3 regions of the Oceanobacillus sp. M60 genome follow, and region 3 is predicted to be linked to each of the others. Evidence: riboswitches for the same ligand, from Rfam matches in the RefSeq annotation. Region 3 holds a riboswitch; each other region holds the start of a gene.
What was found. A riboswitch is a leader RNA that binds a small molecule or an ion and turns the genes downstream of it on or off. The one in region 3 is predicted to bind thiamine pyrophosphate.

Region 1: another riboswitch for thiamine pyrophosphate. It lies ahead of tenA (thiaminase II); the one in region 3 lies ahead of thiT (energy-coupled thiamine transporter ThiT).
Region 2: another riboswitch for thiamine pyrophosphate. It lies ahead of ACW0TQ_RS12015 (acetylornithine deacetylase); the one in region 3 lies ahead of thiT (energy-coupled thiamine transporter ThiT).

What each region holds. Positions count from the first base shown of each region.
Region 1 is NZ_JBSSNH010000002.1:126,001-136,176, forward strand. It holds gene ACW0TQ_RS04810 (twin-arginine translocase TatA/TatE family subunit) at 1-149, shown strand, start outside; gene ACW0TQ_RS04815 (NAD(P)/FAD-dependent oxidoreductase) at 653-1,699, shown strand; gene ACW0TQ_RS04820 (NAD(P)-dependent alcohol dehydrogenase) at 2,019-3,059, shown strand; TPP riboswitch at 3,210-3,312, shown strand; gene tenA (thiaminase II) at 3,404-4,090, shown strand; gene ACW0TQ_RS04830 (uridine kinase family protein) at 4,390-4,998, shown strand; gene ACW0TQ_RS04835 (LysM peptidoglycan-binding domain-containing protein) at 5,744-6,226, shown strand; gene ACW0TQ_RS04840 (DEAD/DEAH box helicase family protein) at 6,620-9,238, shown strand; gene ACW0TQ_RS04845 (Na-translocating system protein MpsC family protein) at 9,369-9,731, shown strand; gene ACW0TQ_RS04850 (NAD-dependent formate dehydrogenase) at 10,102-10,176, shown strand, end outside.
Region 2 is NZ_JBSSNH010000004.1:276,255-286,430, reverse strand. It holds gene ACW0TQ_RS12045 (MFS transporter) at 1-1,127, shown strand, start outside; gene ACW0TQ_RS12040 (TerC family protein) at 1,181-1,843, opposite strand; gene ACW0TQ_RS12035 (DUF2653 family protein) at 2,222-2,518, opposite strand; gene ACW0TQ_RS12030 (AbrB/MazE/SpoVT family DNA-binding domain-containing protein) at 3,022-3,279, shown strand; gene ACW0TQ_RS12025 (S66 family peptidase) at 3,357-4,391, opposite strand; gene ACW0TQ_RS12020 (hypothetical protein) at 4,434-4,883, opposite strand; TPP riboswitch at 5,145-5,248, shown strand; gene ACW0TQ_RS12015 (acetylornithine deacetylase) at 5,330-6,598, shown strand; gene tenA (thiaminase II) at 6,638-7,306, shown strand; gene ACW0TQ_RS12005 (YpjP family protein) at 7,476-8,063, shown strand; gene ACW0TQ_RS12000 (NAD-dependent protein deacylase) at 8,181-8,891, opposite strand; gene htpG (molecular chaperone HtpG) at 9,049-10,176, shown strand, end outside.
Region 3 is NZ_JBSSNH010000002.1:440,239-450,414, forward strand. It holds gene ACW0TQ_RS06385 (glyceraldehyde-3-phosphate dehydrogenase) at 1-670, opposite strand, end outside; gene coaE (dephospho-CoA kinase) at 963-1,565, opposite strand; gene mutM (DNA-formamidopyrimidine glycosylase) at 1,562-2,407, opposite strand; gene polA (DNA polymerase I) at 2,420-5,056, opposite strand; gene pnpS (two-component system histidine kinase PnpS) at 5,478-6,842, opposite strand; gene ACW0TQ_RS06410 (response regulator transcription factor) at 6,843-7,535, opposite strand; gene thiT (energy-coupled thiamine transporter ThiT) at 7,799-8,365, opposite strand; TPP riboswitch at 8,508-8,612, opposite strand; gene ACW0TQ_RS06420 (M3 family oligoendopeptidase) at 8,677-10,176, opposite strand, start outside.

The DNA of each region.
Region 1 (10,176 bases), 310 kb from region 3:
TGATCATTTTTGGTCCCCAAAAACTGCCTGAAATTGGTTCTGCCTTAGGGAAAACACTGACTTCATTTAAAAAATCAGCAGAAGGCATCATAAGTGATGAAGAAGCGAGTGAAACAAAGGAAATACCGAAAGTCAACAGAGAAGGTTGAAATCTTATGTTAATATTCTGCAATGCAATAAGCGTATCCGATGAATATGAGTTTGAGGTTTATTAGTATAGCTGTTTTCATAGAAAGAAATTTGAAGTCTTGTACTAAAAAAGAGAGCTGCACCGGCAGAATCCTTTAGGTACAAGACTTTTTTGCTGTGTATGAGATGACTTTTACCGGTTTTTTAAGTAGCTTAATCAGGAACGAAAAGATAGAAATAAAAAAAGACACATTGACATTTATAATGATAATGATTATCATTATCATTAAATAGTAGGATTTCTTTATCTAGCGGTTTTGATGGGACGAGTAAACGCAGTCCCAGGTCCAACTAAGGCGTTCGCGAATTGAAGTAATTGAAGACATTTTTCATCTCCCAATTTGCGCATCATTCTAGATATTATCCAATATTTTAGCGTGTGTTTTTTATCGATCTGGTGTGAATCCTCACGAATATTAGAAAAAGAATACAGAAAATTTAACTTATGGAAGGTTGTTAGACGATGACAGAATGTAAAGATGTAACCATTATAGGCGGTGGCCCGGCTGGATTGTATGCGGCCTTTTATTGCGGGATGCGCGATCTATCTGCCCGCATTATCGAATTTAAACCAAACCTCGGAGGGAAGGTTCATATCTATCCTGAAAAAATGATTTGGGATATAGGAGGACTAACACCGATTACCGGCGCTCAATTGATAGAGCAAATGGAAGCGCAGGCACGTACATTTAACCCGGAAGTTATTTTAAATGAAAAAGTGGAAAAACTTGAAAAGAATATGGAAGATTGTTTTGTGGTGACAACCCATACAGGACATAAATACGTTAGCCGAACGGTTATTTTGGCAACTGGCGGAGGTATCCTGGAACCAATTAAATTGGATATAGAGGGAGCGGATCGTTTCGAGGTAAGCAATCTTCATTACACAGTACAGAGCCTTGACAGGTTTAAAGATAAGAAAGTGATTGTTTCCGGCGGAGGAGATACGGCCATTGACTGGGCAACCGAATTGGAGCCCATTGCGGAACAGGTATCATTGGTTTATCGAGGGGAGGAATTTAAAGCGATGGAAGCACATATCGCTCATCTGGAAGCCTCCTCTGTCCATATCTATAAAAATACAAAAATAGAAAAACTGCTTGCAGACGAAGAAGGTCATTATGTCAAAGAAATCTTGACGAAAAACCAAAAAACTGGGGAAAAAGTTCGTTTTGAAGTGGACGATTTAATCATTAATCACGGATTTGATAGAGAGCTGAAATTTATTAAAGAAAGTCCGTTGAAAGTAGAACTTGAACAAGACTTTTTCGTAAAAGGATCCGGAAAAGCTGAAACGAACATAGCTGGTTTATATGCTGCTGGTGATATTCTTTCCTTCGATGGAAAGGTGCACTTAATTGCCGGCGCGTACAATGATGCAGCGAACACAGTGAATCAAGCAAAGCTGTATATGAAGCCGGATGCCTATAATGAGATTTATGTCTCTTCTCACAACTCAAAATTTCATGAAAAAAACAGAAAGCTGCTTTCTCACTTGTATACGAAATAATAAGGCAGAAAATATGAATTTAAATGATACATGCCATCTTCTTATTGACACTATCTCGAACAAAGATAGTGTTTTAATTTTGGAGGAAATGGAATGCCTTACATTGAGAAGCTGTTCTAAGAAAATAGAGGAAGAGCTTATAGCACATTGTATTCTATAAAAAGAGAAAGATCGCACGTTTATTTATCGTATATCAACACGCATGTTACAATGAAGAATATGTTCTTAAAAAATTATAGCTCTCTATTTTTCCAAAATAGTATAGGATGACGTATTTATACGCTTGGCAAAACAATACATATCAAAGAGGTGTAGCGGAATGAAAAAGATGAAGGCAGCAGTTCTGAATAAGCCATTGGATATTGAGGTTAAGGAAATAAATATACCAGAACCAAAGGAAAATGAAGTATTAATCAAAGTGCAGTGTATCGGTGTATGCGGCTCTGATGTGCACTACTACGAACACGGAAAAATCGGGCGTTATGTCGTAGAAGAACCACTCATTTTAGGGCATGAATTAGCAGGAGATATTGTTAAAGCTGGCAGTCAGGTTGAGAATCTTGCGGCAGGCGACCGTGTAGCTGTCGAGCCGGGTGTGGTATGCGGAACTTGTGAATATTGTAAATCAGGCCGATACAATCTCTGCCCGGAGGTACAATTTATGGCAACTCCGCCAGTTGACGGAGCTTGGTCTGAATATGTCACGATTCGCAGTGATTTCGCCTTTAAAATACCGGATCAAATGAGCTATGAAGAAGGGGCTTTAATTGAACCGCTTTCTGTTGGCATTCATGCGATGCAGCGCGGAAAAGTTCATCCCAATGATAAAATGCTGATAACCGGTTTAGGACCTATTGGGCTGTTAGCGATCAAGGCAGCGAAAATATTCGGAGTGAACGAAATCTATTGCTCGGATGTGGTACCATATCGCAGAGAATTAGCGAAGAAATTTGGCGCGACAAAGGTATTTGATCCAACACAAGATAATATTCATGAGGAGATAGAAAAGGCAACAGCTGGCAGTGGTTTGGATATCGCCGTTGAAACTTCAGGTAATGGCCGGGCGGTTCAGGATGCACTGACGATTACGAAACGCGGAGGAAGGATTGTATTAGTTGGATTACCTGCATCCTCAGAAATACCTGTAGATATTACCCATATCGTCGATTCAGAATACGACATTCACGGTGTTTTTCGCTATGCAAACAGTTATCCGACAGCAATACAGGCAATTGGCAGTCAGGACCTTGGTCTCGAGGATGTAATTACCCATAAGTATCGTTTAGATAATATCAAAGAGGCTGTAGAAACCGCCGTAAATCAGAAGGATACTAGCATTAAGATAATGATTTATCCATGATAACGAGTGAAACACACTAGTTTTTTAAGCTTCTTGGAAACCTATTTTTTTAATAGATTTGATTATTTCTTTGCTGATTTTCTTATAAACAAAAAAGACTTGACTTAACAATTTGTTCTGCTACCATAATAGACAATCGAATACATTTCAATTTTCTGCTAGGGGCGCCGTAACGGCTGAGATAAATGTATATTTAGCACCCTTAGAACCTGATCTGGTTAAGGCCAGCGGAGGGAAGTAGAATAAGCAGACAACCATGCGCTATTTTTTCGTGTGTATGTTTTTGTATGCAGATGCTTCCTTCTACGAGTCTTTAGAAAAAAGATTAAAGGAGGATTTTTTTTATGAAATTTACGGATGAATTACGTGCTGCAACGAAGGAAAGCTGGGAGCAAAGTTTACATCACCCATTTGTGCAAGGAATCGTGAAAGGAGATTTGCCGCTAGAAACATTTAAGTATTATATTTTACAAGATATTTACTATTTAAAACATTACGGTAAGATCCACGCGATTGCAGCATCCCAGGCCGAAGATTTTAAGCTGACTGCTCTTTTAGCTGATAAAGCGCGCTTTACAGCAGAGGCTGAACTGACCGTGCATAACGAGCACGCTGAGATTTTAAATATTACACAAGCAGATTTAGATAACTTCAAACCAGCGCCAACTGCGTATGCCTATACTTCGCATTTGTATCGAGCAAGCCTGTCTGGAAATCTAGCACATACTGTGGCTGCCATACTGCCATGCTATTGGTTATATGCGGACATCGGAAAAGTGAATGAAAATGCCACTCCAGAGCCGGAAATTTATCGTAACTGGATTAAAATGTATGCGAGTGACTGGTTTCAAGATTCAACTACCGAAATGATTAATTTACTAAACACTTTAGTTGAAGATATGAATGATAAGGAAAAAGAGAAGGTAAAAGAACAATTTATTATCGCAAAAGAATACGAACTCCATTTCTGGGAAATGTCCTACAATCTTGAAGGCTGGCTTTCAGAAAGTAAAAAAGTGAACAGTCGTTAAGAAGAAACAGAACGGCTTCCAATTTCTTAATGGGTTCGGTTTATTCGTTCCATGTTAAAGAACTCTCATTTATCTGAGGGTTCTTTTTTTGGACTGGAAGGGAAAAGTATTTATTATACCAACTGCGCAATTTTGTTAAAAACACGATGCAGCTAATTTACTTGTGATACAATTTTCGTAATGGCAAGAAGCAAACAAGCCGAAGCCGGAAATTTAGTTTAATAAGCATTTATTCCAAAGAAATGAATACTTGTAGATAGTGAATTTAATCTTGTGTCTGACACGGAGGAGGGATAATCGTGAAAAACACTCAAGTAACAAGAAAAGCTTCCGAGCAAATCGTATCCGCTATAAATGGATACCTGAAAGGACGAATCAGCCCCTTAGTGGTGGCTTTGGACGGGGGGAGCGGTGCAGGAAAATCTACGCTGGCTGCTGAGGTTGCTTCACACGTAGGAGCAACTGTTATTCAGTGTGATGCGTTTTTCGACGCGACGATTACAGACGAGGAATGGAATACTTCTACATCGGAATGGAAATGTCGCAGATGTATTGACTGGCAACGTCTGCATAAAGAAGCATTGTTACCGCTTATAGCGGGGGAAAGCGTTCAATATCATCCTTTTTCTTTTTCAGCTGAAAGCGGTCTGGCCTCATCCTCCATAACGAAAGAGCCCTCAAAGGTCATTATTCTTGATGGAATTTATAGCTCGCTGCCCGAATTTTCTGATGTTGTTGATTTGAAGATTCTAGTGGATGTATTACCTGAGGTTCGCCGTTATCGGCATAATGTAAGAGAGGGGCATGCGGATGAGGCTTGGCATAAGCAATGGGATCCTGCAGAGGACTACTATTTCTCCGTTTTGTGCCCGCCGGCATCATTTGATTTAATCGTCGTGAACGGGTAAGGCACCGCTTAAATGCAATGATTCCATTCCCTAAAATAAATAATATTGTAATTATGTATTGACAATTCAAGTGATAATGATTATCATTATCAATAAGGAATAAGGTTTCTCTATCAAATTGTTCTGTGAATAAATCAGATGACTCATTGTGTTACCCCCCAACCAACATATTAGAGACTTGATAGAGATTCCTTCTCTTTTTTACAGGCTGTTTTTTGGAAGGTGCCACAGGCTTACATAATAAACACGCAATTTCTTTTTCCAACGACAGATTACTTAGTACGCTTATACATAGAATATAATTGGACAAGAAGGAAAATGGGATAAAATCATTGCCTTCATTATTTTAAAATTAAAAGAGGAAGATAAGACGGAGAGAAGAATAATTTAACAGATTACCATACAACTATAAATTACGCACTAAAAGCGTATGATACTGTTATTAGCCTGCGATAAATAATTCGAGAGTTGTGAATTATTTATCGTTTTTATCACTTCGTTATGCGAAAAAGTAATTCATTGATTGGATGTTTTTACGCAAGAACTTCACCAGCATGCTCATCTATGGAAAATAATCAATAGAATAAAATATATTTCTATTTTTTCATTTTTATTACAATTAGATTAAATAGATAGAATTTGAGTTTATAAGCTAAGAAGTGGGGTAGATAGTTACTATCATATTGGAGAGGAAGGTGTTATTATCAAGTATATTTTTTCAATTTTTCTTGCTTTGGCTGGATTCGTGCTCTTTACTGGGGCGGCAGCAGCTGAGCAGCAGCATGAAGTGCAACCGGGAGATAATGTCTATCGTATCGCACAAAACTATCAAGTAGATGTCAATGCGCTTATTGCAGCAAATCCATCCATATCGGATGCTGCATATATTGAAGCTGGGCAAACAGTAACAATACCAGATCAAAACGGAGCCTCTTTTACAGTGACAGCTTATACAGCTGGTCCAGAATCTACTGGTAAAGAACCTGGTGATCCAGCCTATGGTATCACAGCATCTGGTGAGGAAGTAGAAGAAGGAAGGACCATTGCATGTCCGCAATCGCTTCCTTTTGGCACGAAAATACATATCCCGGAGCAGGATGAAACTTACGTGTGCGAAGACAGGGGTAGTGCTATTACAAATGGCCATCTGGATATTTATAAGGAAGACTTAGACGATGCATTGGAATTTGGAGTACAAGAACTTCAAGCTAAAGTGTGGACCTATTAAGTATAGGGACTAGATGACAGATTTACTTTATGTTAAAAACCTTATCGCGATTTAACGCAAAGAAAGCAACCGCCTATGAATCTCATGTAGGCTGGTTGCTTTTTCGTATATAAGAATATGTTATAAGTTATTATATTAAGCTATGAAAACACGTATTAACATTCGTATAACTAGTCATTAAATAAGCAAAAATACCAAAATAGATACGAACAAAGAATAGTAAATGATTACTCAATATTGCAGCAATAGACAGATTCTCCACTTGAATCGTATAATGTGAATAAAAAGATGTGACAGAGGGATAAACGATGGAAATGCCAATTATAAGCGTATCTCCTTTCACTGATCATGATGATAATATAGAATAGAGAGCAAGGAAATGAGGAGACAGATATGGAGAGCTTTCCCGAACACCTACAGTTTAAATATTCATGGAGATCTTATCAACAAGCTATCATAGATGATATGGACACCTATCTGAATAAACGTCATTTACATTTAGTAGCTCCTCCAGGTTCAGGAAAAACAGTTATCGGATTGGAGATGATGTTGCGTTTTAATCAGCCTGCATTAATATTGGCACCGACTATCGCCATCCGCGACCAATGGGTGGCCCGTTTTGTAGAATTATTTGATCAGAGCAGTAATCAGCCGGAATGGATGACAACAGATTTAAAGGAAAAGGCTTTGGTTACAGTTGCAACATATCAAGGGTTTCATCAATGGATGACTGGTCAGGAGGAAGAAGTACAGGAAAAGCTTGCTTCTCATGTAAAGACATTGGTACTGGACGAGGCACATCATTTACGCACTGCATGGTGGCGTTCTGCTGTTTCTTTCAGAAAAAATCTTACTAATCCAGCTATTGTAGCTTTGACAGCTACTCCGCCATATGATGTATCCATCCAGGAATGGAACCGTTATTTGGAGCTGTGCGGCGAGATTGATGCTGAAATAAGCATAGCAGAGCTGGTACGAGAAGCAGAGCTCGCTCCGTTTCAAGATTATGTCTGGATATCCGACCCCCTCCATGAGGAGCAGGAGGAGATCAACCAATTTCGAAGCCAGGTCATAGCGTTTCAACAATCCACACGTCACAACACGGCACTTATTGATAAAATAGAAGCACATCCATGGATCACCGATCCGGGTACATATGCAGAAGAAATCCTGGCGGAGCCGGCTTATTTGTCCAGTATGCTTATTTTCTTAAAGGAAGTGGAAAGTACTGCCTGGACAAAGCCGCTTCCGATAATGGGCTTGAAGAAAAAACAAATTCCGGAGTGGAGTTTGGAATGGCTGGAACTCATGCTGACACATCTTCTATATCAAGATAAGCATATTATGGATGAAGAGGAGCCAGTACGAAAAGAAATACAGTCTTACCTTCAACGTCTCGGGGCTGTTGAAAAGCGCAGGGTGGTCTTAACAGCGAATGATCGAATCAACCGTTTATTGGTGCAGAGCCCCTCGAAATTAAACAGCATCCAGCAGGTGACTGCCTTTGAGGCACAGGAATTAGGAACAGAGCTGCGTCAGGTTATTCTTACAGATTATATTAGACGAGAAGATTTGCCTAAGAAAGCAGGGGATGAGCAGAATCTCCGGCGTTTAGGAGCTATACCTGTTTTTGAACAATTGCGCCGCAGGGAATTGGATGTCTCACTTGGGGTTTTAACGGGATCGATTGTTATTATTCCCAAAAAGGCATTGGCAGCCTGTGAAGATTTAGCCGAGCAATGGGAAGTTGCTATAACAGCAGCGGAACTGTCCTATGATGCAGCTTATGTAGAAATCACTATCAATACCAGTGCACGGCATCGAATGGTGCAAATGATGACAAAATTATTTGAACGCGGCGAAATCACTGTATTAATTGGTACAGCTGCATTACTTGGAGAAGGCTGGGACGCACCGTTTATTAATTCATTAGTCCTTGCTTCTTATGTTGGCTCTTTTATGCTGTCCAATCAGATGCGAGGAAGAGCCATTCGTGTAGAGAAAAACAATCCGCAAAAAACAGCCAATATATGGCATCTTGTTTGCTTGGATGCTACCAATTCAGAAGGCGGGGAGGATTACCTTGCATTGAAAAGACGTTTTAAGGCCTTGATTGGTCTAGGGCATCAGAAGAATGTGATTCAAACAGGGATTGGTCGACTATCATTGGCCGAACCTCCCTTTTACAGCATCGATAAGGAACAGTCCAACCGGCAGATGTGTGATTTGGCAAGGGAGAGAGGGCAGCTTTTCCGGCGCTGGAAGTCGGCAGTTGAAATAGATGGGACTTTAACGGAAGAGATATCTGCCAAAAAACAGCAGGTGCCGCGTCCATTATTATTTACGAATACCATCAAGGCTTTGATTCTCGCGATACTTTCTATCATTTTTTTCTTTGTAGATAATGTACTTGGTGAAATAACGAATTTCCGCATTCTGGAAGGTAATTTTCGTGCTTTTTTATGGGTAGTTGTTATTATTATAGCTATTGCTCTTATTATTGCTTCTCCATTCATTTGGCGATTACTTAAAATCTTATTTCGTAATATTAGTGTCGAGAAAAGCATGAGTGAAGTTGGAACTATCGTATATCAGGCCTTATTTGAGTCAAGCTGGATAGAGACAAAGCCAGCTGTTTCCCTCATTCAGACAGAAGAAGAAAATGGCGTCATTACTTGCTGGTTAGAGAATGCCCCCATCTATGAACAAAAAATATATGTGGAGGCATTGCGCGAGGTACTGGATCCACTTGAGAGTCCCAGATATATAGTTGTCCGAAAACAGCGGACATTATGGTGGAACCGTATCGATTACCATGCTGTTCCTGCGATACTGGCACAAAATAAGGAAATGGCAGAACTTTTCCTGGCTTGTTGGGAAAAGCACTTAGGTAAAGCGGAACTGGTATATACGAGAACTCCGGAGGGAAGGCAAGTATTGCTTCAAGCGAGAGCAAAAGCCATGTCTGCGCAGTTTGTATCTAAATCGGAGCAAATATCCGTATGGAAGTAGCGGGGGCTAAAGATAATTTTTAATCTAGTGTTTCGGCTTAATTTGATTGGTTTAATTTGATTAATGTAAAAAAAGTGGTATAATTATTTTTGAGATTAGATTAATACTATTTATGAAAGAGGATTTATACATGTCCACAACTATTCATAAAGTCGAACAGCAGTTTGCCAATCTAGTTCGGTCCTATCGTAAACAGCATATCGGAAAAGGCCCCGAGAAAATAAAAGTCTCATTTCATGGTACTTGGGCTATTGCTTATATGAATGGGAGCCTTAGTCCTGTAGAAAAGTTTATCGCTCAAACCGAGGAAGGGCATACAATGATCTGGCAAGCCAGGACACAAATGGTGAAGCAACTGTATGAAAAAGTACGGCCTTCAGATTTAGAAGAATTAGTTGGTGCAAAATTTTTAAAACTATTTGCGGATATTAATGTGGAAGATGATGAAGCTATTTCAATATTTATATTTGACAAACCAATAGATAGACTGTAAAGCTATTACACTATTTTAGGTAGCTTAGCCAATGGTACATAGGTGCTGATTACTAACTACGGTCATGATATTGATATCCAGCTATGTTATCAAATAAATAAATTGTTTCGGTTTGTATCCGATTAATGCTTGAGAACAAAATTGCTTATTGTTGTTAAATAACTTGAATTTAATATAGAAATAAATGGCGGATTGGTCTATGGTACCTTATGTGCTAATTACTAACCACTATCTTGTAAAATCGCTTTCGATTTTTATAAGATGGTGGTTTTTTCTATATAAAGGGGGTGTTATATGGAGAGCTAAAGTAAATAAAAAGACCCTGAAGAGAGAAGTAAGAAAATTTATAATGAAAAGGAGCAGGATTATAATGAAAATCGTTGCATTATTTCCAGCGTCAACAGGTTCTTCACAACTTCTAACTAAAGAGGCATCTTTAGGCTTA
Region 2 (10,176 bases), on a different contig from region 3:
GTATGTTTTTGACAACAACGACATGGTTTGTTATCAGTGATAGCGGATCAGCCAGCTCGTTAGGACTTGTATTAATTGCTGCAACCGTCCCGAGAATTTCGATGATGATTTTCGGAGGAGTGGTAGCGGACCGTTACAAGAAGACGACGATTATGTTTTTAGCGAATTTTGTGCAGGCTCTTCTTTTGCTTGTGTTATATATACTGATGAAAAATGATGCATTATCACTTACTTTGCTTCTATTGATTGCTGCGGGATTTGGGATGCTGGATGCCTTTTTCGGGCCGGCAAGTTCATCGATGATTCCTAAGATTGTTGAGAAAAGCCAGCTGCAGCGTGCCAATGCTTTATTCCAGGGTGTCGATCAGATTTCATTTGTAGCAGGTCCGATTGTTGCCGGTGTATTTATGGAATCTATCGGTGTCGGCGGCAGTTATTTTGTAGCAATGATTTTGGCTTTGCTTTCTGCGGTCATTATTTATCCGCGCTTCATTAATGAAGGGCCGGTTTCGTTGCAGGAAAAGCAGAAGCCAATCAAAGAAATCAAGGAAGGTCTGGCATATATTCGCAATTCAAGCTTTTTGATGACGGGGTTAGTTGTACTTATTACACTTAACTTCTTTGTGTTTGGAACATTGCATATTGCGATTCCTTTCCTGGTGGAAAGCTATGGCGGAACCCCGCTTAATCTAAGTTATATGGAAGCCAGTCTGGGGATTGGTCTGGTGGCTGGCACAGGGATACTCAGCTCTGTCTTAGTCAAGAAGAAAGGGAGGACCTCCTTATTTGGATTATTGGGAGCATTAATCGCATATGTCATTTTTGCACTTGTTCCTAATTTAACGATGCTGACAATAGTTGTGTTCTTTATCGGGTTTTCCATGTCATTTGTATTCATCCCATTCTTTACTGCTGCTCAGGAACAGGCGGAAGATTATATTATGGGAAGGGTCATGAGTATTATTTTCCTGGCTATGAATGGATTCGATCCGATTTCTTACGCCCTTGTTTCCGGGTTATCAGCTGCTAATATCCCAATTCAAGCTATTCTGCTTGGTTTTGGAATGCTTGGCTTGATTATTACAGCAGTGTTATTTACAAAAGCAAAAACCTACAAAAGCATTTAAATCTGCAGAGTTAAAAACCTCTTATGTGACGTTAAGGCCCATAAGAGGTTTTTTTACACCGTCATTTCTAATTGATTTCTGCGCCATTTCCCAATAAAAAGAACGGCAAGGGTAAGAATGTTAAGGAAGATAAGCTGTCCATATTTCAGCGAAGCAAAAAGCTGCTGTACCAATGCTTCTTCTAACAGCATTTTTCCGGCTGTCCAGGCAAGCAGGCCGGCACCAATGTAAATGATAATCGGAAATTTCTCAATGAGCTTCAAAATCAATTCACTGGCTGTTAAGATAATCGGGATGCTTAAAATAATCCCGGCAATAATCAGAAGTAAATCACTATCAGCAATGGCGGCGATGGCTAGTACATTATCCAAGCTCATAATCACATCAGCAAAGATAATAATCGTAATGGCTTCCCGCAAGGAATTCCCGCTTTTCATCTGGCTGTGATCCTGCTTATCCACCAGTAATTTATATGCTACATACAATAGGAGACATCCGCCGATTAATTGGATAAAAGGAAGCTGCAACAGGTAAATCATAATAAATACAAAGAGAATCCGAAGTGCGATTGCGCCGAACGTTCCCCAGCGAATAGCGCGTGCCTGAAGATGTTCCGGAAGATTCCGGCTCGCCATTGCAATGACAATCGCGTTATCTCCACTCAGTAAAATATTAATCAGGAGAATCTGTCCGATGGTCTGTATAAACTCCAACATATCTCTCCTTTCCTCATCAAGTCATTGGTTAAGTATATGAGCTTGTACGAGAAATCAGAACAGGCGGGAGGAAAAAATGGATCAGAAAACAAATAGAACAATAATTCTCTTTTACAGAGAATTCATTATCAAACTCAAAAATCCTTATTTTCTTCATTCATGAAGAAAATAAGGATTTTTTGGCTATTATGTACATACATGCTTAGAAACGTTTCTTAAGCTTTTTAAACCATCTTAAAAGAAGTGTTCATCCAGTTAAAAAATAAAATAATGAAAATAAATACGCTATTCATAGAAGCGGAGGCTGCTGCTCCTGCATCTTCAAAAATATGTAAAGAAACTTAAAAATGAAAAATAGGATGAAAGCTTTGTGAAATATTAACTATTGTATCGAAGACGTGCATAAATGCCGTTTCGTCTGTCTAAATCCAATTTTAAGCCTGCATACGGATCGGCGTGGAGATTTTCTTTGATCCATTTTCTTAATGCAGCAATAATTTGCTTGGTCATCCATTCCTGTTTTCCAGATGATGTCACGACTTCTGCTGAAAATCCAGTGTAATCATCATAAAATAACTCTACTTGGACGTCATCTGCACTCATATTCTGTTCTTCAGCAATGTACATACATATAGCAAGCACAATATCCTCTTCAGGAATAATAAGTTTTTGCATACCTCAAATTCCTCCTGCATATGGTTGGGAGCTTATTTTCAGCTTCCAGTAATGATGCTTACTCTATTCTACTACAAACTCCCTATTTGCATGAAGTAAGAAGTAGTTATAGGGGCATAAACTTTTCCTGGCTTCTTTTCGACCGTTTCTTTTTCCGTCCAGGTAAGTTGTAAATCTTTTTGGAAAAAGAAAAATGCGGATGAAAGAGCTTACTTTTTACTTTGTGTAACGAACGTTTCTAAAAAGGATTATATGGATAGTATATCACTGTCTCAATTGATTTAATAATAAGAGCGACTTCAAATCTGCTACAGCTTATATAAAACGCAGTATATTTTAACCAATCACCGTTTCTCACCGTATTTATGGATAGTGATATCGATTACTGCTGCCGCTTTTTCACACTGTTAATAAGTTCCTTTGTTGTTTATACATTTCCATAAAAGGGTAGAGGGGATGATATAGACAGTTATCTTAAGAAATATAAAAAAGGAGCGTGCAGAATGAAAAGCACTGGTATCGTTAGAAAAGTGGACGAACTGGGCCGGATTGTTATACCTAAGGAATTGCGAAGAAGTTTGAACATACAAGAGCGGGATCCGATGGAAATATTCGTAGAGGAAGACCGAATTATCATACGGAAATACGAAGCTGAAAAGACTTGTTTTATTACAGGAGAAGTCAATGATGATAATATACAGCTGCCAGGCGGATTATATGTAAGTCAAAAAGGAAAAGAAATTCTTAAAGAATATCTTTGATGTGAAACAGAAAGATTGAAACGGAAGGGAGACGCAATATGTCTCCTTTTATTTTTGGCAAAGAAAAGCAGCCGGATTTAATCTGTCACAGCTGCTTCCAAAATTGAAAAGGATACCTGATTACAATCAATTCGTGCTAATCTTCCATATGGAATGGGCGTTTTTGGTTCGGTATGTCCAAAAGAAACCCCATATAACACTGGGAGGTCATTCAGCCTGTTTTCTGCTAAAACAGATAGAATAACTTCCTTGTACGCCTCGTAATGTACTTCCCCATAAGGCTTGGCAACAATCATTCCATTCGCTTGGTGTAGAATCCCCTGAGCGGCATAATTTCGAAGCCATCTTTTAATTAATTCTGGATCCGTTTTTTCCTCTGATGTTTCAAAAAAGAGAATGCTGTTTTGCCATGCTTCCTGCTGCGGCCAAATGGCTGTTCCTTTAGCAAATTCAAGTACTTCGATACAGCCGCCGATGAGGTTCCCTTTTGCGATACCGTTTCCTTGCAGCAGTTCGTAACCCTGATTAGGGTGCATTGTTCTGGCAATAGACTTATTGGAAATATCCCACTCTAAAAATTCACTTGTCCACTTTTCCGGTGCAGGGATGCCGCCGACCGCTTCTGCTTCAAAAAGCATGCTTTGAATGGCTTGCACCGTATAATCATCCATCGCCACATTTTCTGCAAAATCTGTCATGATTGCTGGTCCGTAGAAGGAGGATAAACCAGCATGGAAGCAGAATAAATGAGCAATCGTCGTATCAGAAAATCCCATGAAAATCTTTGGATTTTGACGGATAATCTCAAAATCGATATAGGGAAGCAGACGAATACTGTCATCACCGCCAATATTAGAGATAATCGCTTTGATTTCAGGGTCTTTGAATGCAGTCATTAAATCTTCGGCCCGTGCCTCGGGATGTTCATCTATATAAGTTTGTCCTTTTAAGCTGTTAGGCATTGGAACGACTTCAAGCCCAAACACGCTCTCTAAGCGTTCCACACCCTGCTGGTAGCGCCAGCTTAAGGAGGGCTCGCCTGCTCCGCCCCAGGAGAGGCTGACAGTCGCTGCCTTATCTCCTGGAGATAATTTTGCCGGCTGCATAAGCATAAGAAATACTCCTCTCAGAAAATTGTATATCTTATGTATTCGTTATTTATTGGAGAAATCCTTTTTCTGTTTCCTATAAAAAGAGCCTGTTTTCTTCTTTCTTCGCATTAAAACAGGTGCATATATTAATAAAGCCGTAACGATGAGAATGCAGCTATAAATAATAAAGCTGGATCCGAAAAAATCTCTAAATTTAGTCCCTGCTATGTGTGCTTTATAAGGCTGTCCTTCAGGATATTGAACATCAATGACATGGTTAGCCTGAGAAAATATACGAGAAGATACTTCTTTGGAAACCATAACCTCCTTGTTTATGTCTTCTGCGTAGAAAGATAAATGCAAATAGTATGAACTTGTGCTATAGCGGCCAGCATTATAGTCATATTCCCTATCCGAAATATAGGCTTCGGTTTCTATTTGGTCTCCGCTATGGGACTGCACAATACTAACGATAGATTTTCCCATAAAGACATATGCCATTAAAAATACCAAGCAAACGATTCCCAATAGAGAAAAGAGAAACAGTGAAGCTGCTTTATCCTCTAATTTTTTTAGCAGTGGTATATGTTCGAGATTATAAGTAATGAAACCGAAAGGATAGATACTAAAGACGACGATGACAATAAGACATATTGCGCAAAAAAGCAGCAATATGTATACAGACAATGGACAGTAGAATCATCCTTCCTTTTAAATTCTGCTTTACGCTTCCAGAACTGTATGGTAATCTGAAATGGATAAATACATACGCAATGGATCCACTAGGGGTGCTTATTAAGCTGAGAGAGGCATATTGCCTTGACCCTTACCAACCTGATCTAGTTCGTACTAGCGGAGGGAAGTGGGCGGAATATGCCTATAGGCAAATGAACCAAACTTTTCTGCCGCTTTCTATATCAGGAGGCGGCTTTTTTGCGTGCTGAAAAGGAGGTTTTTGAATGGATAGGGTAATTCAGGAGGTTCGAAATCGAGAAGACGAGTTAATAGCGCTTGTCAGCGATTTAATTCGTTTTGAAACGCCAGCCCCGCCTGCAAGAAATACAGAGGCTATCCAAGCTTACATTGCGAACTACTTGAAGGAAATGAATTTTGAAACAGAACAATGGGAGGTTTATCCCGGTGACCCGAATGTCGTCGGCTGTTTACGTGGAACTGCTTCCGATACATACAACAGCTTGATTCTTAATGGGCATGTGGATGTCGCTTCTATAGAGGAAGGTGAAAACTGGAAGCATGCGCCATTTCAGCCAGCAGTGGAAAGACGTACATTATTTGGGCGGGGTGCAGCAGATATGAAAGGCGGTCTGGCAGCGTGTTTATTTGCGATGCGCATATTGCATGACCACCAGATTCGCCTTGGCGGGGATGTTATTCTGCAGTCCGTCATTGGGGAAGAGGTTGGAGAAGCAGGGACGAAGCAATGTGGAGAACGCGGGTATACAGCGGATTATGCCATCGTTGCAGATACAAGTCATTGTGAAATACATGGGCAAGGAGGCGTTATTACCGGCTGGATCACAGTGAAAAGTCCAATCACGCACCATGATGGTACACGTCGCCAGCTCATTCATGCAGGCGGCGGGATGAAAGGGGCCAGCGCCATTGAAAAGATGAATAAGCTCCTTACTGCGTTGCAGGAGCTGGAGCGACATTGGGCAGTGACCAAATCCTATCCAGGCTTTCCCCCAGGAACCAATACCATCAACCCGGCAGTGATTGAAGGAGGCAGACATGCTGCTTTTATTGCTGATGAATGCCGCCTATGGATTACCGTTCATTATTATCCCGATGAGACTGCTGAGCAGGTTGCTGCAGAAATTGAGTCCCATTTACGCAAGACGGCTGAAGCGGATGTCTGGATGCGGGATAATCCACCCGCCTTTGAATGGGGAGGCGAATCGATGATTGTGGACCGCGGTGAAATTTTCCCGTCTTTCTCCGTAGATAAAGAACATGCTGCTTTTGCGATGTTACAGGAGAGTCATAGCAAAGCCTTTGGCGAGGAAGCGAAAGTCCGAATGTCTGAAACAGTAACCGATGGCGGCTGGCTTGCAGCATACGGGATTCCGACGGTCTGCTATGGACCGGGTGAATTGAAGCATGCCCATGCCGTGGATGAGCAGGTAAATATCGACGAGTTAGTAGATTATACAGTGTCCCTGCTGCGATTTATTTTGAAATGGTGTCAAACAGAAAAACAGGAATAAGGCATTTATAAAAATGATAGAAAAAGGAGTGCATAGAACATGAAATTTACAGAACGTATTCGCAAGTCAGCAGATTCGATTTGGGAGAAAAGCCACCAGCATCCGTTTGTGCAGGGAATTGGAAATGGAACACTCGATATGGAGTCATTTAAATTCTACATGTGTCAGGATTACAAGTATTTGATAGAGTACTCAAAAGTAATCGCGATGGGAACGGTGCTTGCAAAAGATTTAGATACCATGTCCGGCTTTGCTAAATCGCTGGATGAAACCCTGAATTTCGAAATGGATCTTCATCGCCAGTATGCCGAGCGTCTCGGTATTTCCAGAGAAGAATTAGAATCTACGGTTCCAGGGCCTGTAACGCTTGCCTACAGCAGTAATATGCTTGCAGAGGCACAGAAAGGTTCTTTAGCAGACTTAATTGCAGCGATTCTGCCATGTGCCTGGAGTTATTATGAAATTGGTCTGGAGCTGGCAAAAAAGCCGGGTGCACTGGAGCATGAACAGTATGGGGAATGGGTGAAAATGTACAGCTCGGATGAATTTGGTTCCATCGGCAAGTGGCTGATTGAAAAATTAGACGAGCTTGCGGAAGGCTGTACAGAAGCAGAACTGAATCATTTAGAAGCTATTTTTCTGAATACGAGCCGCTATGAATATATGTTTTGGGATATGGCATATAAGCGTGAAGGCTGGCCGGTATAAGGTAAAATCACCCTATATGATTTCTTGAGTTGTAAAAAAATGTATAAGCAGAATGTTCCGTATAACAAATTATTTTCTTCCAATATTCAAAAAAGTAGAATGGTTGGATAGACAAGAAATGGATTCATGGTAAAATAAAGAAAACGGATACGGAAGATGGGTGAAGCAGATGAAGCTCTGGTGGAGAAAAATAGCAGTCATATTTATAACAATTTTAACATTGGGTATCTATACGCCAACAAATCTTTTGGAAGTCGACGCCAATAAGCGGGATGACAGCAGCGTATCTTCTTCATCAGATATCGAAACAACATCTGTTATCGAGGAAACCACCCAATCATACAATGTAGAAGACCCAAGAGAAGCTTTTCTTGGCCACCTTCATGAAGAGGCGAAAAAATTGAGTATCGAAAAATTTGGAACGAGGATTGCGGGGAAGGTCGAGGATGAATTTTCTGCTATGATTTTACCGCAGATGGAATTGGTGTTGTCTGATCTTGTCGAGCATTCTGCCATATATAAGGATATAGCGATTACGGAAAAACCTTCAGACGGCTATGGGGAGCGGATTTTCAATGTTTCCAATAACAGCACCGGCAAAACATTGGCAAAGTTTCATGTACGCAGGGAAAACCGACCATTGGAAGGGTATTATTTTAATTTTCATTACCATTTAAGTGAGGATGGATTCCAAAAGCATTATCATATCGGGGATATTTATTGGAATAAGAATACACCGCCTAAATGGATGGCATAAGATCAAAATTTTGGGGCTGAGGTTACTCGCCTTGCTTAAAACAAATAGAGCTGTATTTATTTTAATCCATCAAGAAAGGCAAGGAAGCGTGCAGCGCTTCCTTGCCTTTTATCTGTTTTATAATAATTGATCCGTTTCTCCTAAATAAGCCCCAATCTTCCGGTCAAAAACAACTTCATCTGCAAACTCATCTAATGGTGTTTTCTCCTGGTTGACAATGACAAGTTTGGCGCCATTTTGTTTTGCGATTTCCGGGAATTGGTTGGCTGGCGTAACCGATAGAGAGGAACCTAGCACGATAAATAAATCGGCTTTCTTTGCATGCTCAAACGCAGCAGAAAAGGCATCCTCAGGGAGCATTTCCCCAAATAATACAATAGAAGGTCTGAGTATTCCGCTGCAGGAACAGTGATAGTCTTCATTTAAATAAGCAGAACTGTCGTAGATTTTCCCACAGCTTTGGCAATGCAGCTCTTGCAGGGTTCCATGAAGCTCATGAACGTGTCTGCTGCCTGCAGCCTGATGAAAACCGTCCACATTTTGGGTAATAATCGATTGGATCAGTCCATTATTTTCCCAATCGGCAAGAATGTGATGTCCTTTATGCGGACCAACTTCTTTGACGCCCAGGACGCGCTCCCGATAAAATTCGATAAAATCCTCTACGTGATGATTTAAAGCATCTACACTTGCGATTTTGCTTGGGTCTTTCTTTCTCCAAAGTCCCCGGTTTGTGGAACGAAAGTCAGGCAGCCCACTCTCTGTAGACATTCCTGCGCCAGTGAAAACGACGGTATGTTTGGAATCTTTTAACCATTCATGAAGCATCGAGACCCCTCCTCTTCTATATATTTTCTATTATACATGTTGTTTAGGCTATATGCGACTAATATTGACAGTTAAAATAGAATATGGTATTCATGTAATAGAGGTTTAGCACTCTGTGAGAGAGAGTGCTAAAAACAGAAAAAGGAGAGAGCGCATTATGGCAAAGCACGAGTTTAAAGCAGAATCACAGAAATTATTAGATATGGTCATCCACTCCATTTATTCACAACGGGAGATTTTCTTGCGTGAATTAATCTCTAACGCAAGTGATGCTATTGACAAGATTTATTATAAAGCATTAACGGATGATGCTTTAACATTCGATCAAAGCAATTACTATATCAAACTGATTCCTAATAAAGAAAAACGTACGTTGACTGTAGTAGATACGGGAATTGGAATGACAAAGGAAGAGCTGGAAGATAACCTCGGTGTGATTGCTAAGAGTGGTTCACATACGTTTAAATCAGAAAATGAAATTAAAGACGGCCATGATATTATTGGTCAATTTGGTGTCGGCTTTTATGCAGCGTTTATGGTTGCGGATAAAGTGACCGTATTAACAAAATCGATTGACAGTGAAGAAGGATACAAATGGGTTTCACAAGGGTCAGACGGCTATACGATTACGCCGATTGACCGCGAAGAAGTTGGCACAGAGATTATCCTTGAAATAAAAGAAAACGAAGAAGAAGACAATTATGATACGTTTTTAGAAGAAGCTACTTTAAAACAAATCGTCAAGAAATACTCTGACTTTATCCGCTATCCAATTAAAATGGATGTTACGGAAAGCAAGTTAAAAGAAGGAACAGAAGATGAGTATGAAGATGTGATTGAAGAGCAGACGCTGAACACAATGGTTCCTATTTGGAAGAAAAATAAGAGCGAATTAACAGACGAAGATTATACCAATTTCTATCAGGAGAAACGGTACGGATTTGATCAGCCGTTGCGCCATATTCATATCAATGTAGATGGAGCGGTCCGTTATAATGCAATTCTATTTATTCCAGAGCAAACGCCGTTTAATTATTACTCCAGAGAGTACGAAAAAGGCTTGGAACTTTATTCAAATGGTGTTTTGATTATGGAAAAATGTGCCGATTTACTGCCTGATTACTTCAGCTTTGTAAAAGGAATGGTCGACTCAGAAGATTTATCCTTAAATATTTCCAGGGAAATGCTGCAGCATGACCGTCAGCTGAAAATCATTGCGAAAAATATTCATAAGAAAATAAAACAGCAGCTGTTAAGCCTGCTTCGCGATGAACGTGAAAAATAT
Region 3 (10,176 bases):
TCTGAGGCAGCACTTCTGCAAGCGCTTTAGCAGCCCCGGTCGTTGTCGGAATGATAGACTGCGTGCAGCTTCTTGCCCGGCGTAAATCTTTATGCGGATTATCAATATTCTTTTGATCATTTGTATATGCATGAACAGTCGTCATTAATCCGTTCTTTATCGTAAAGTGGTCATCAATTACTTTAACCACAGGAGCTAAACAATTGGTTGTACAAGATGCATTCGAGATAACATCATCTAATTCTGGATTGTAATCATTTTCATTTACACCAATAACAATTGTCTTATCCACTTCTTTTCCAGGAGCGGTGATGACTACTTTTTTTGCTCCAGCCTGCAGATGACGCCCAGCTGCCTCTTTTGTGTTAAATTTGCCAGTTGCTTCGATAACAACGTCAATTTCAAGGTCTTCCCATGGTAATTTTTCCGGTTCTCTGAAATTCACCAAAAGAACTTCCTTCCGGTTAACAATCAATTTATTCGGCAGCGCTTGCACTTCTCCATTAAAAGGACCATGGACACTATCATATTTAATTAAGTGAGCAAGCGTTTCTGAAGGATAGCTCGCATTAATGGCAACAACTTCTAAATGCTCCTCTTCCATTGCTTGACGAAAAACCATTCTACCAATTCGACCAAAACCTGTAATTGCAATACGCGTTTTTTCCATAAGCACTATCTTCCTCCCGAAAATGTTATACTTTTTATCTTTTGTTGTAATTAGTATAACACATATAAGAGAAAGTGTGTCATTAAATATTAAAATGTTTCACACATTTTTTGAATATCCTTTGTAAGGAACAGATGGATGTCCATTTAAACAGGGGGATACATATTTTGACCATGACAAAGATTTTTTTTCTTCTTTTTTCCAGAACCATTTTCAGCATTTCTTTTTCTGATATAAAAAAACACTATCTGAACGGTGTAAATTACCGTTCAGATAGTGTCTTTTCACTCACCTATTCCATTACTTCCCATTTTTTCAGCAAATCAAATAATTGCTTCTTGCTTTCTTCCACGGAATGATTATTATCAATTACTTCATCAGCAAGCTTTGCCTTTTCTGCTAATGGCATCTGTGATTTAATCCGGTCCATTGCTTCCTGTTCACGAAGCTGATTTCTTTCCATTAAACGCTCTAACTGTGTTGCTTCATCTACAAACACGACGACTGTTTTATCCGCTAAAGAAGCCAGCTTGCCTTCAAACAGCAGCGGGATATCCAGCACAATGCATTTTTCTCCCTGCTCTGTGTACGTTTCTTTTTTCGCCAGCATCCGTTGGCGGACAGCCGGGTGAACAATTTGGTTTAATTGTTCTCTTTTTTCTTCATTTGAAAAAATAATAGATCCCAGCTTCGGGCGATCAATCGACCCATCTGCGCCTACTATGTCTTTGCCAAATACCTCGATAATCTTTTTATAAGATGCTTCTCCAGGCTCCACGACTTCTCTCGCTATCACATCCGCATCGATTACCGGGATATCTAATGCTGTAAACATTTTCGCTACCGTGCTTTTCCCGCTGGCAATGCCTCCGGTCAATCCAATCACTAAACTCATAAAACATTCACCTTTTTTTGCGGCTGGCAATGAAGACATAGGTGCGTTGCCCGTCCGCCAACCTTCATTTTTATAATTTCTTCCCCACAGGTTTTACATGGCTTCTTATCTTGACCGTAAACATATAAAACCTGTTGAAACATTCCCATATTCCCTTGGCTGTCTACGTAGCTTCGGATGGTCGTACCACCAGCTTTCACAGCTTCTTGAAGAGTTTCAATGGCTGCAGAACGAATAACAGACGCTTCTTTTTTTGTCAGTTCATTGCATTTTGTTAACGGGTGGATCCCGGAACGGAATAACGTCTCGTCAACATAAATATTTCCAAGCCCCGTGACCAGATTTTGGTCCAAAAGCGCCGTTTTAATAAACCGGGAGGATTTTTTCAGCTTTTCGTAAAAATAATCCGTCGTAAATGCTTCTTCAAACGGCTCGGGGCCAAGCGCAGCTAAAGGAGCCTGCGTGAATTCACTCCCTTTGGCCAATAAATGCATGGTTCCAAACTTACGAACATCGTTATAACGCAATGTCTCTCCATTCTTTAAATGGAAGACAACATGCGTATGCTTTTCTATCTCTTCTCCCGGCTGATGCAACCGATATTTTCCTTCCATTCGTAAATGGGATACAAGCACATATTCATCTAGATAAAAAAGCAGAAACTTCCCTTTTCTTTTTATTTGTTGAAAGGTTTGTCCTTCCAGCAGATGCTTGAATATCTCCGCATCATCCGGCTGTTTTATTATATTTGCCCAAAGAACATCTGCTTTTTCAATCGTCTTTCCTTGAACAAGCAATTTTAACGTCTCTTTAATGGTTTCTACTTCTGGTAATTCCGGCATTTTCCCTTCCCCTTACTTCGCGTCAAACCAGCTTTCTCCATAAGAATAATCGACCTTGAGCGGAACAGAAATGTCAACCGTTTTTTCCATCATTTCTGGAACGATTTCCTTTAAGATTTCAATCTCGTCTTCCGGTGCTTCTAATATCAATTCATCATGGACCTGTAATAAAAGCTTGGCCTGCAGTTTTTCTTGTTTCATTCGATGGTCTAAATCAATCATTGCTTTTTTGATTACATCCGCTGCACTTCCCTGAATAGGTGTATTCATCGCTGTTCTTTCCGCAAAACTGCGTACATTAAAGTTCCTGCTCGTAATATCAGGCAAGTAACGGCGACGGTTCATCAGTGTGGATACATAGCCTTTTTGCTTTGCTTCAACAACAATGTCATCCATATATTCTTTAACGCTTGGATAGCTCTTAAAATACCGTTCGATGAATTGTTTCGCTTCTTTCCGAGTAATCCCTAAGTTCTGGGATAGTCCATAATCACTGATTCCATATACAATCCCAAAGTTGACAGCCTTTGCCTGCCGGCGCATACCCGAGGTGACTTCGTCTCTCTCGACATGAAATACATCCATTGCTGTCTGTGTATGAATATCTAAATCATTTTTAAAGGCAGCAATCAATTTCTCATCCCCTGCAATATGGGCAAGTACCCGTAATTCGATTTGCGAATAATCAGCAGCAAACATTTTCCAGCCTTCTCGAGATGGGACGAACGCCTGCCGTATCTTTCTGCCTTCCTCCAGACGGATAGGGATATTTTGCAAATTGGGATCAACTGAGCTCAATCTGCCTGTCTGTGTTAAAGCCTGATTAAAGCGTGTATGAATCTTATGCGTATCTTTACGGACCACCTTTTGCAAGCCTTCAATATAGGTTGATTGCAGCTTCCCTAACTGACGGTACAAAAGTAATTTAGGAATTATTTCGTGCTGATCTGCCAGCTGTTCCAAAACATCTGCTGCCGTAGAGTAACCAGTCTTCGTCTTCTTGATTACAGGAAGCCCTAAATCTTCAAATAACACCGGCCCGAGCTGCTTCGGTGAGTTCAGATTAAATTCCTTGCCAGCTAATTCATATACTTCTTTTTCTAAATTGCTGAGCCTTTCTTTTAAATCGTCTCCCATTTCTTTCAGCCGGTCCACATCTACTAAAACACCCTGATGCTCCATCTCAGCAAGAATCAAAGCAAGCGGCATTTCTAATTCCTTTAATAATTTCGCCTGTTCATTATCCTCTAATTCCTTCTCCATCGCCGGATATAATTCAAGCAGTACATTGGTTTTCCGGATCACATGCTCACTGAGAATTGCTTCTTCCGGAACCTTTTGTTTTGCGCCTTTTCCATAAACCTCTTCATCAAAGGATACGTCATATTTTCCTTTTCTGCTTGCAATAGCAGGTATATCATGACTGTTTTCAGCAGGATTGATTAAATAAGAAGCAAGCAGCGCATCAAACACTATGCCTTCTATTTGTATATCATTCCGTAATAAGGCAACTTTTGTCCGCTTAGCATCAAATACAATTTTCTTTTTCTGAGGGTCCTCTGCCCATTTTTTGAAAATAGGCGAGTCCATCGCAACCGAAGTAGGTATGAAGCTTTTTTTATCGGCGTTGACAATGCCAATACCTTCTATTTGAGCTGTATGATAATTTTCACCCAACATCTCTATTACGAGTACATCTTCCTCTGAAAATAGATCTTCCGTTATTTCTTCCACTATGTCATATTGAATCTCTTTATGCTCTATCGCCTCTTCTTCCGTTTCGTCGGAGCCGGCAAGACGCGTCAACAGAGATTGGAAGCCTAAATCCATAAACATTTGACGGACGGAAGCGGCAGAGTAGCCTTCATAAATAACATCATCCAGACTAACCTCGATGGGCGAGTCCCGATTGATTGTTGCTAAATCTTTACTCATTAGCGCATCATCTTGGTGGTTTGTTAAATTTTCTTTAAGCTTTTTCCCGCTTACATCGTCCAGATTCTCGTAAACCTTCTCTAACGTATGAAATTGTGTTAACAGCTTCGTTGCTGTTTTTTCACCGACACCCGGCACTCCCGGGATATTGTCTGAACTGTCTCCCATCAGTCCTTTTAAATCAGTAATCTGTTCAGGCGTTACCTGCATTTTCTCAAGAAGATAAGACGGTGTATATTTTTCAATTTCACTGATTCCTTTTTTGGTTACACTGACCGTCACGTGATCCGAAACAAGCTGCAGTAAATCCTTGTCGCCAGAAATAACGGTTACTTCCCAGTCTTTATCATCTGCCTGTTTTGATAATGTGCCAATGATATCATCTGCTTCATACTGATCTAACTGGTAATGCCTGATGTCAAAAGCATCCAGCAGCTCTTTTAAGACTGGAAATTGTTCAGAAAGCTCTGAAGGTGTTTTTTGGCGTCCTCCTTTATACTCTTTATAGGTTTGATGGCGAAATGTTGTTTTCCCTGCATCGAAGGCCACGAGCATATGCGTTGGCTTCTCTTCCTCTAAAATACGGAGCAGCATCGTAGTAAATCCGTAAACGGCATTCGTATAGACGCCTTTTTCGTTATTCAATAATGGCAGAGCAAAAAAAGCACGATAAATAATACTGTTGCCATCCATTAGAATTAGCTTTTTGGTCATAATTCCGTCTCCTTTATCTATCAACTGTTTAAGTAACTTCATTTTATCATGTTTGGGGAAAACTTCATAATGCACACGTTCTTATTACATAGTTTTTCCAATCTGTACACATCGCATAACCAGTTAAACTCGTCTCTATATGACATCGATATCTTTCAGAACCAAAAGCGCAATGGTCTTCGGTGGGAAGATAAAGAGCAGCAATGTGGTCAGGTTAATGAATTTTATAAAAATTATATTTAATACTAGTAGATAGCAATAAGACTAATCAGCGAAGGAGAATCATGGAGACTCCTGGCCAGCTAAGAACGGTCACGTCCTTTGACCAACGGCCGACTCTAGGACGCCCTGTCCATCGTGGGAAAGCACGGAGGGAAGCCCCCCGCAGAAAAAAAGCCATCACTATAACGCTAGTGATGACTTAATCTTTCGGAATATAAACGTGAATAGCAGTTCCTTTATTCACTTCGCTTTCTACAACAATCTCCCCTTGATGAACCTCTACAATATGCTTCACAATTGCAAGTCCAAGTCCTGTTCCTCCAGTATTCCGGCTTCTGTCCTTATCCATTCTGTAAAATCGTTCAAATACTCTTGGGATAGCCTTTTTTTCAATCCCGATTCCTGTATCTTCGATTGAAAACAACACTCGATTATTCTTTTCAGAGACGTTTAGACTAACGCTTCCGTCTGATGACGTATAATTAATTGCATTGTCTGCAAGGTTGATAATAACCTGTTTCAATTTTTCTGCATCTGCATACATATGAATATCAGCTGGAATAGATGTCGTAAAATGCAACTCTTTTTTCTCTGCTTTTTGTTCTAAAGACGGCAAAACCGCATCAATCATCTGTTTGACATTAAAATCTGCTTTTTGAAGTTGAAAATCTTCTCTTTCTAAACGGGAAAGCTCGAGCAGATCCTCTATAAGCAACTGTAATCGATGGCTTTCCTTAAAAATAATATCAATAAATTCTTCTGCTGCTTTTTCATCATGCTGTTTTTCCTTTAGCGTTTCCGCAAATCCCCGGATAGAAGTTATTGGTGTACGCAGCTCGTGAGAAACATTGGCAACAAAATCTTTGCGCATTTTTTCTAAACGCTTTAATTCCGTAATATCATATATAACCAGGACAGCACCCTTAATCATATTATGCTCATTAAAAATAGGAGCTGCAATCACTTCCATATAGTTTTTAGTCAGACCGCGCTTATTTTTAAATTGTTCTTTGACAGGCTCTTCATACAGAAATGTTTTTTGGACAACGTCGTGCATTGCCTCGTTTTCAAATACTTCATAATATAGATGACCGCGGTATTGTTTCTCTTTTCCTTGAAACATTTCCGTAAACCCTCGATTCACCAGATGAACGTATCCTTTTTCATCAATCAGCGCAAGCCCGTTTTTCATATTATCAATAATAGAAGTTAATTGCTCGGCATGCATTTGTTCCTGAATCGTAATTTCATTCATATTTCGTGCTAATTTATTGATATTTTTGCTTAACTGCTCCATTTCTTCACTATTACTGTTATTAAAACGGGCAGAATAATTTCCTTTAATCATTTCATTTACTGTTTTTGAAGCTTTATTAAGCGGTCTTGTGTATTTATTGTAGAATTGCATAAATATAATGGAAATCACTAAAAATTCCACTAAAATAATTGCTGCGATAAATATCCAGTTTCCTTGAGCTTGTACCATTAACCAGCCCGATAAAACCAGGACAATCGTGATACCTAGTATATTAGGAAACAAGGGTTTCGAAAATAATATTTGCATTTAAACCGGCTCCTCCAATTTATAACCTAATCCGCGGACTGTTTTAATATAAACAGGCTTTTTGGAATCAGGTTCAATTTTGTCCCGCAGATGACTCACATGAACATCTACAATTCTCGTATCTCCAACAAAATCATAATCCCACACACTGCTGAGTAATTGATCTCTGGAGATGACCTTTCCCTTATGTTTAGCCAAATAGTACAACAGTTCAAACTCTTTTCGTGTGAAAGTAATCAATTCTTCTTTCATTTCTGCTTCATAACGTTCCGGGTAAATCGTTAAATCCTTTATCCGTAGCGCTTGATAATGATTCTCGAGCGGACGCTGTGTTCTTCTGATAATTGCTTTCACACGGGCAATGACTTCTTTCGGGCTGAACGGCTTTGTCAGATAGTCATCTGCGCCAAGCTCCAGACCGAGGATTTTGTCTATTTCTTCATCTTTTGCGGTGAGCATTAATATCGGTGTATCAATATCATTCTTTCTTAACTTCCGGCATACTTCTATTCCATCCAGTTTTGGAAGCATTACATCTAAGATAATTAACTCATAGTTATCTGCAGCAGCTTTTTGATAGGCTTCTTCTCCATCGTATGCTACCTCTGTTGTGAATCCGGCATTTTCCATATTATATTTTAATAAAGTAACAATCGATTGCTCGTCATCCACAATTAGAATCTGTTTTCCCACTTAGAAAATCCCCCTTATTCATATATACGTTCTCTTAGACAAAAATTCCTTCTTTTAAAGCTCCCTTTTTTTGTTAAATGAAGATGTGAGAATGTATCTTTATATATTTTATTTTCTTTATTCTACCATTATTCACGTTCAACGCCTATTCCATAAGTAAATGTTAATAAAACTTAACAAAACTATCCAAATAAAAATAATGGTTTAAGAAAAACCTGAAGCAAGATGTGCTACAGGTTTTTGTGTGAGGGAGTTTTCTTTTGTTATACTTTTCCTACTAATGTTCTCGGCTGTTTATAAAACAGGAGGAACACAATAACAAGACTTAAAATAAAGGATGGAACCATATAGGATGAATTATATATTAATGAATAAAGCCACGCCGGCTGTCCTTCGACGGCTGAACCAAAGAAAACCATTCCGGCAATATAATGACAAATAAAACGAGCAGCTGATCCCAGAAATACACCTACGGATATATAGACAAAGGATTTCTTTACCCGCTTGTTTTTCATGCTTTCGATAACCTGCTTCGAAAACACTCCGGCAAGCCCTACTACCGTAAAAGCTAATCCATACTCAATGATTCCCTGTACGGGATGCAGGATATAAGCTGTACCAGTTGCCACCTGTAATATTCCCCAAAGGAAACCGGACAACAAACCTCCTTTCAGACCCCAGCGAAAGGCTACAATGAAGACAGGAATCATTGCAAAAGAAACGGAGCCTCCTTGCGGCCAAAGCTTAAATCCTAACGGTAAAATGTCCAGCAGTAATGCAAGTGCCGTAAAAATAGCTACTTCTACTAAAAATAATGTTTTATTCTTCAATCGTCTCTCCCCCATTTACATCGAACAATCTTTTTTTAGACAACAAAAAAGCAATGCCAAGGGAGTCTTCTTGATGGCGGTATTCTTTAAAAATACATTTTAAGAGAATACCTTAAACTCCACTCACACATTGCTTTTATATCCATCAAAAAGTCCACAATCCCTACGCCAGCGCTAACTGACAGGTTCAAAGGGTCAGAACATAGAAAATGTCCACTCTCAGCCAAAGGCTCCCCTTGCAGGCTTTTTATATTCACTTTTTTGTATAGGCTTAGTATAAATCACTTTCTAAAAAACCGCAATAGCCCCTGTTATTTTTCAACTTTCTTCGCTAATTCCAAAAATTCCTGCACATCCTGTTTACATATTTCGATGGCATTTTCCCAAAACTCAGGCTTGGACAAATCTACTTGCAAATGCTTTTCAGCAAGCTCTTCTACGGTCATTCTGCCGGTATCCCTTAATAAAGCAGTATATTTTGCTTCAAAATCTCCTTTATAATCCTTTGCATAAGCATAAATTCCCTGGCTGAATAAATAACCAAATGTATACGGGAAGTTATAAAATGGCACACCAGTAATATGAAAATGCAGCTTGGAAGCCCAGAAATGCGGATCATATTCGGACAGACTTCCGCAGTAAGCTTCCTTCTGTGCTTCCACCATAAGTTCATTTAACCGTTCCGTACTGACCATACCTTGCTTCCGTTCTTCATAGAATTGTTTCTCGAATAAAAAGCGTGCATGGATGTTCATGAAGAAAGCCACACTGCGCGATACTTTATCCTCTAACAACGTTAATTTTTCTTCATCTGTCGCCGCCATTTTCACCGATGCATCCGCTACAATCATTTCTGCAAAGGTCGAAGCAGTTTCCGCAACATTCATTGCATAGCCTTGATTCAAACCGTTCATATCGTTCATCACATACTGGTGATAGCCATGTCCCAACTCATGAGCCAGGGTAGCTATATTAGAAGGTGTTCCAGAGTACGTCATAAAAATACGAGTTTGTTCACTGAGCGGAAAGCTTGTACAGAAGCCCCCCGGACGTTTTCCTGCACGATCTTCCGCTTCAATCCAGCGTTTTTCAAACGCCATTTGTGCGAAATCCGCCATTTGGGGACTGAAGCCGCGGAATTGCTCTACAATAAAAGCAGCTCCTTCATCATAACTTTTCTTTTCCATTTTTGATTGAATCGGAGCATTCACATCGAAAATGCTTAATTTATCCAAATTTAACAGAGAAGCCTTTTGATGTAAGTAGTCTGCAAATAGGGATTTATGCTTTTCAATTGCTCCCCACATTGTATTTAATGTTTCTTCCTTCATTCGATTTTTTGCTAACGGCTCTTTTAAGACTTTGTCCCATCCATAATGTTTATAGGTCTGCAGGCGAAATCCAGCCAGGTGATTTAATGTCTGCCCAAATAAGTCCTCATTCGCTTTCCAGGCATCACTTATTCGCCGGTAAACATATTCTCTCTGCTCACGGTCAGGTGTCGACAGCTTATTAGCAGCCTGCCCAACAGAGTATTGTTGAACTTTTCCGTCCTCTTCTATATCAATTTTCATATTGCCGACTATTGTTTCATACATTTGGTTCCATGCATGGTACCCATCTATTGCTAAATCCCCGATTAAAATTTCTTCATTTTTAGATAATTGTTCACGTGCCCGCTCTCTTCTTTCTGTTAAAATAAATTGAAGCGGCTTTATCGCTTCCCTTTCCAGCAAGAGGTCCCAATTCGCTTCAGTCACTGCTCCCAGCTTCTGGTCGACTATTTTTGTTAACGCACTGTGCGCAGCCGC